2 regions of the Micromonospora sp. RB23 genome follow, and region 1 is predicted to be linked to the other one. Evidence: riboswitches for the same ligand, from Rfam matches in the RefSeq annotation. Region 1 holds a riboswitch; the other holds the start of a gene.
What was found. A riboswitch is a leader RNA that binds a small molecule or an ion and turns the genes downstream of it on or off. The one in region 1 is predicted to bind thiamine pyrophosphate.
Positions count from the first base shown of each region.

Region 2: it holds a riboswitch for thiamine pyrophosphate, as region 1 does, so the genes downstream of both, ACTFTM_RS25345 (ECF transporter S component) here and thiE (thiamine phosphate synthase) in region 1, are expected to answer to the same signal.

Region 1 covers NZ_CM132111.1:6,243,737-6,247,111, forward strand. The annotation lists gene ACTFTM_RS28425 (thiazole synthase) at 1-133, opposite strand, end outside; gene thiS (sulfur carrier protein ThiS) at 130-330, opposite strand; gene thiO (glycine oxidase ThiO) at 330-1,424, opposite strand; gene thiE (thiamine phosphate synthase) at 1,421-2,044, opposite strand; TPP riboswitch at 2,039-2,148, opposite strand; gene ACTFTM_RS28445 (ThuA domain-containing protein) at 2,440-3,375, shown strand, end outside.
Region 2 covers NZ_CM132111.1:5,590,948-5,594,322, forward strand. The annotation lists gene ACTFTM_RS25335 (aminoglycoside N(3)-acetyltransferase) at 1-382, opposite strand, end outside; gene ACTFTM_RS25340 (alpha/beta fold hydrolase) at 386-1,216, opposite strand; TPP riboswitch at 1,324-1,428, shown strand; gene ACTFTM_RS25345 (ECF transporter S component) at 1,506-2,093, shown strand; gene ACTFTM_RS25350 (ABC transporter ATP-binding protein) at 2,205-3,375, shown strand, end outside.

The sequences.
Region 1 (3,375 bases):
CCAGCGTGACGAGTTCCGTGCCGGACGCCCGGATCGCCTGTTCCAGCACGTGCAGGTTCGCGGCCCCGCCGGTGCCGAGGATCAACCGCGAGCCGAACGTCTCCCCACCCAGTTCGAACGGCACGCCACTCACCCGCCCTGCGCGGCGGTGAGCACCTCGACGCGGTCGCCGTCGCGCAGCACCGTGGCCGGCCAGCCGGCCCGGGGCACCACCTCGCCGTTGACCGCGACCGCGACACCACGCTGGTGCGGCGCGACGTCGCGGACCAGGTCGGCCACCGACGCGCCACCGGCGACGCTGCGCCCGGCTCCGTTCACCGTCAGCTCCATCACTCCTCCTCGAAACTGCTTTCCGGGTCGGCGAACCGGTCGGCGCCGAAGCCGGTGAGCAGCGGGTCGGGCGTTCCGGTGAGCACCAGGTCGGTGATCACCTCGGCGGTGACCGGGGCGAGGACGATGCCGTGCCGGTGGTGGCCGGTGGCGGCCAGCACGCCCGGCCGGCCGGGCAGCGGCCCGAGGATCGGCGCGTTGTCGGGGGTGCCGGGGCGCAGCCCGGCGACGGCCTCCACCAGGTCGTACTCGGCCAGCTCGGGCAGCAGGTCGACACCGGCGCGCAGCAGCCGCTGCACCGCGCCGGCGGTGACCGTGGTGTCCGACCGCTCCTCGACCGTCGCGCCGAGCACCACCTCGCCGTCGGCGCGGGGCACCAGGTAGACGTGCTCGCCGTCGGCGTACCCCCGGATCACGTGCCGGAAGCCCGGCGCGACGCCGCCGGGCGCACGCAGCCGGAGGATCTGGCCCTTCACCGGCCGCACGGGCAGGCCGGTGAGGGCGGCCGCGCCGCACCCGGCCGCGACCACGGTGACCTTCGCATCCACATCGGACAGCCGCCGGACCGGCCGCGGCACGAACGCCGCGCCGGCCCGCTGCGCGGCCGTGCGCAGCGCCGGCACCAGCCGCCGGGGATCGACCTGGTGGTCGGTGGGCGCGAGCGCGCCGCCGCGCACCCGGGGCGCGAGCGCCGGCTCGCGGTCGCGCAGCTCACTGGGGCGCAGCGGCGTCACCGGCAGATCCAGACCCTGTTGGTACGCCCACAGCCGACGCGCCTCGGCCAGGTCGTCGCCGGTCAGCCCGACCATCAGGGTGCCCTCGGTCCGGTAGCCGATCGCGGCGTCGCTGGCCTCGGTCAGCTCGGCGGCGAACGCGGGCCAGCGCGCGGCGGAGGCCACCAGCAGCTCGGTCAGTCGGCGTTCCCCGAAGTACGCCTCGGCGACCGGGGAGAGCATCCCGGCGGCGACGGCCGACGCCCCCGAACCGGGCGTCGGGTCGTGCACCTCGACGCGCAGGCCACGGGTGGCACAGCGCCAGGCGATCGCCAGTCCGATCGGGCCCGCGCCCACCACCGCCACGTCGGCGCGGGTCACGCCAAGGCCCGCAGCAGTTCGGTGGTCGCCCGCCCGGGGTCGGTGGCCGAGGAGATCGCCCCGACCACGGCCACCCCGTACGCTCCGGCGGCGCGCAGCGCCGGCACCCGGTCGGCGGTCACTCCCCCGATCGCGATGATCGGCACGTCGACGGCGTCGACGACGTCGCGTACCCCGACGGACCCGATGGGTTCGGGTAGACCGGCCTTGGTGCTGGTGGCGTGACACGGTCCGACGCCCAGGTAGGTGGCCCCGGCGACGACGGCCTCGACCGCGCCGCGCGGCTCGCGGGCGGTGACGCCCAACACGCCGGTCGGGCCGAGCACGTGCCGGGCCGCGGCGACCGGCAGGTCGTCGGCGCCGACGTGTCCACCCGCCGCGCCGACCGCCAGCGCCACGTGCAACCGGTCGTTGACCAGGCACGTCGCCCCGTACGGCGCGCACAGCGCCAGCACCCGGGCGGCCAGGTCGTACGCCTCGCGGTCGGTCGCGGAGTCCTCGACCCGGACCTGCACGACGAGGTCGGCGCGGGCCGCCACGAGGGCGGCCCGGACCACGGTGAGCGGATCGCGCCCGGGTCGGGTGTCGGTGATCAGATGCAGTCGTCCGAGGGACGGCACGGCAACGCTCCTCCCTGCGCCGGCATTACCCGGATCAGGTTCGACGGTCGGGGGCTGTCAGCCCCCCTCTCAGCCCGGTACACCGGGCTCCCGTGGGTTACTTGCGTGTCACCGTACGACAGTTCGGCCTCCTCTGCCAAGGGTGGGTCATCGGCCCCGCGCCGACGCATCGATCGGGGTGCTTTCTCCTGTCCTGTTCGGAATGTCGCCCGCCGTTGCAGAACCGTTACCCGCCGGCATCTTGCCGGACATCGATGCAGCAGAACTAATTTGTTCAGCGATTCGACAAAATGCCGGCGTGGACGCCCTGGCACGGCGTCCCCACCGGCTCCATCTGGGACGGTCTTCGGCGAGCCGGCCCCGCGATCCCTGTCCACCGCGACATTGGAGGCGGCGTGTCCCGTTCTCGTCGTGCCCGTGTACCACTCACCGCTACCCTGTTGTCCCTCGCGCTGACGTCGACGGCCCTCATCGGGTCCCCGGCGCAGGCGGCTCCGACCGGAGCGCAGATCCCCGCGCGAGACGTGCCTGTCGCGGCTCCGCTCTCCCAGGCGGCGCCGAAGGCGCCGAAGGCCGCAGCGGCCGACCCCTACTCCGTCCTGATCTTCTCGAAGACCGCCGGCTTCCGGCACGACGCCATCCCCACCGGCATCGCCGCCATCCAGCAGCTCGGCGCCACCAACGGCTTCACGGTCGACGCCACCGAGGACGGTGCCGCGTTCAGCGACGCCAACCTCGCCAAGTACAAGGCCGTGATCTGGCTCTCCACCACCGGCGACGTTCTCAACGCCGACCAGCAGGCTGCCTTCGAGCGGTACGTGAAGGCCGGCGGCGGTTACGTCGGCGTCCACGCCGCCTCGGACACCGAGTACAGCTGGGCCTGGTACGGCGACCTGGTCGGCGCGTACTTCGCCAACCACCCGCAGAACCAGCAGGCCACCGTCAAGGTGGAGGACCCTGCCCACCCGTCCACCGCCGGGCTGCCGGAACGCTGGTCCCGGTTCGACGAGTGGTACAACTTCCAGACCAACCCCCGGTCGGACGTGCACGTCCTGGCCAGCCTGGACGAGAAGAGCTACACCCCGGGCGCCGGCGCGATGGGCGCCGACCACCCGACGGCGTGGTGTCAGGACTTCGACGGTGGCCGCTCCTGGTACACCGGCGGCGGGCACACCCGTGAGTCGTACGCCGAGCCCGAGTTCCTCAAGCACCTGCTCGGCGGCATCCAGACGGCGGCCGGCGTGGTCGACGCCGACTGCGGCGCGTCGAAGACCTCCAACTTCGAGAAGGTCACGCTGGACAGCAACACCAGCAACCCGATGGAGCTGGAC
Region 2 (3,375 bases), 650 kb from region 1:
CGTGCGGGTGCGTGCTGCGCAGCGCCCCGGGCCAGCAGCGGACCGTCTCGGCGAAGACGCCCATGTAGCGGCTCGGCGTGACCGCCGGGTCGAAGCCGGGCATCTCCGCGCGGATCAGCGGCCACCAGTCCACCGGCACCGGTGGGTTCCGCCACTGCGCGGGGTCGCTGTTGTCGGGGGTGTGGGTGGGCACCACGATCGTGCCGTCCGGGCCGAGCGCGTCACGCAGGGCGAGCACCAGCGCCTGCGGCCCGCCGCAGACGTAGCCCAACGCGCGCATCGCGGCGTGCACGAGCACGGTCGATCCGGGGCGTACGCCCAGCAGCCGGAACTGCGCGGCGATCGACCGACGGGTGCCGGGTCCACCGATGGCGGCCGGCACGGCTCAGGCCGTCCCGGCGACCCGCGCCAGGACCGCCTCGGCCAGCGCGGTGGGCGCGGCGTCCGGGATCCAGTGGCTCACCCCGGCCAGGGGTACGAGGCGATAGTCGCCGGTCACGTGGGCGGCGCACGCCTCGGCGGCGGTCCGGCCGATCGCGACGTCCCGGTCGCTCCACACGTAGGTGGTCGGTACGGCGACCGGGCCGACGGCGGCCAGGTCGGCGCGGGACATGGCCCGGTACCAGTTCAGGGCTGCGGTGAGCGCGCCCGGCTCGCGCATCGGCTCGGCGTAGCGGTTCACCCGGGCGGCGTCGCCCACCCCGCCCAGCAGCTTGCGCAGCGCCGTCGCGTGCCACGCCAACAGCACCTTCTCGGCCTTGCCCGGCTTGCGGAACAGGGCGATGTACGAGGAGCGGGCCTTCTGCTGGCCGTCCGTGGTGAGCGCGTGTGCCATGGCCGCCGGATGCGGCACCGACACCGCGGTCAGCGTACGGACCCGCTGCGGGTGCGCGGCGGCCACCGCCCAGGCCACGACCGCGCCCCAGTCGTGGCCGACGAGGTGCGCGGCCTCCAGATCGAGCGCGTCGAGCACCGCCACGACGTCGGCGACCAGCTCGGGGATGCGGTATTGCGGCACCTCGGCGGGGCGCGCGCCCGGCGAGTAGCCCCGCTGGTCCAGCGCGTACGTGCGCAGGCCGGCGGCGTGCAGCGGCGGCACGACGTCGTCCCACTCGCCGCTGTGCTGCGGAAACCCGTGCAGCAGCAGGACGGGGACGCCGTCGGACGGGCCGCCGGTGCGTACCTCGAACGTCAGACCCCGCGCGTCGACCTGCATGATCGTCAGCCTACCCAGCCGCGGTCGCGCCGGCCCGGACGCGCGGACGCCGGGACGCCCTGCTGGGCCGTTACCCCTGGTCGGTGCTAGCGTCAGCGAGACAACTTCACATCCGACAGGGGAGCGCACAGCGCTGAGAGTGCGGGCACGCCCGCAGACCCTCGAACCTGATCTGGGTAATGCCAGCGCAGGGAGTTCGGTCGACCTCCAGCCGCGCCGTGAGTCCGGTGCCACCGGACGCGCGGCGTGCGTCTTCTCCTGGTTCGTTCCACTGAACTGGGAGCACAGCATGGACAACACCACCAACCGTTGGCGCACGATCGACATCGTGGTGGCCTCGGTGATCGCGGTCGCCTTCGGCGTCATCTTCTGGGCCTGGGGCCTGGTGTGGAGCGCCACCGAGGGGGCGTTCGCCTTCTTCCCGCCGGCGCAGACGCTGATCTACGGCGTGTGGCTGATGCCGGCCGTGGTCGGCGGGCTGGTCATCCGCAAGCCCGGCGCGGCGCTCTACTGCGAGACGGTGGCGGCGGTCGTCTCCGCGCTGCTGGGCAGCCAGTGGGCCGGCACGGTCATCCCGCAGGGCATCGTGCAGGGCATCGGGGCCGAGCTGGCGTTCGCCGCCTTCCGCTACCGGTCGTACCGGCTGCCGACCGCCGTGCTGGCCGGCGCGCTGACCGGCCTCAGCGCGGCGCTGTTCGACTTCTTCGTCTGGAACAGCGAGACCGAGCTGGTCAACTACCGCATCCCGTACGCGCTGCTCACCATCGTCAGCGCCACGATCATCGCGGGCGTCGGCGGCTGGGCGCTCACCCGCGCCCTGGCGAACACCGGCGTCCTGGACCGTCTCCCGTCAGGCCGAACCCGCGCCCTGATCTGACGCTGTCCCGTCCGACCCTGCCTCGTTGATCAAGAGGTTCGCGTCACCGCGAGGCGGAATTCTGACGCGAACCTCTTGATCAACGACGACGGCGAACCGGGAGGAGGGGTTGTGGGGGTACTGCTGCGGGGTTTCGGGTGGCGGCACGCCGGGCGGCGGGCCTGGGCCCTGCGTGGAGTGGATCTCCGGGTGGAGGACGGGGAGCGGGTGCTGCTGCTCGGGCCTTCGGGGGCCGGCAAGAGCACCCTGCTCGCCGCCCTGGCCGGGCTGCTGCCGGAGGACTCCGGTGAGCAGGAGGGTACCGTCGAAATCGACGGGCTCGACCCCCGCAAGGGCCGGGAACGGGTCGGCATCGTCTTCCAGGACCCGCAGAGCCAGTTGGTCATGGCGCGCAGCGGCGACGACGTCGCGTTCGGGTTGGAGAACCGGGGCGTACCGACGGACGAGATCTGGCCGCGCGTCGACGCGGCGCTGCTGCGGGTCGGCTTCCCGTACCCCCGGGACCGCAACACGGCCGCCCTCTCCGGCGGCGAGCAGCAGCGCCTCGCCCTGGCCGGAGCGCTGGCGTTACGGCCCGGCCTGCTGCTGCTCGACGAGCCCACCGCCAACCTCGACCCGGACGGGGCCGCCCTGGTCCGCGGCGCGGTGGCGGGCGCGCTGGACGCCGACACCACCCTGATCCTCGTCGAACACCGGGTCGCCGAGGCCCTGCCGCTGGTCGAGCGGGTGGTCGTCCTGGAGCCCGGCGGCGGCGTCCGCGCGGACGGGTCACCCGACGCGGTCTTCGCCGCGCACGGCGACGCCCTCGCCGCCGAGGGCGTCTGGGTGCCCGGTCGCCCCATCGCGCCGCGCCGGGCCACCGCCGCCGCGGGGGCCGTGTTGCTCACCGCCGACCGGCTCGGCCTGCCACCGCGGCTGGGCCCCACCGATCTGACGGTACGCGCCGGAGAGGCCCTCGCCGTACGAGGACCGAACGGTGCCGGCAAGTCCACCCTGGCGCTGCTGCTCGGCGGACTGCTCAAACCGGGCACGGGTCGGGTCACCGCCTCGGTCGAGCTGGCCGACGCCCACCATCGCACTCCCCCGCACCGCTGGCGCGCGCCCGCGCTGGCCCGCCGCATCGGCTCGGTCTTCCAGGACCCGGAACACCAGTTCGTCACCGGCACCGTCTTCGACGAGTTGGCGCTCGGCCCACGCCGGACGGGTCAACCCGAGCCGGCCGTCAAGGAGACGGTGGCCGGGCTGCTGGAACGGCTCCGGCTGACCCGGCTCGCGGCGGCCA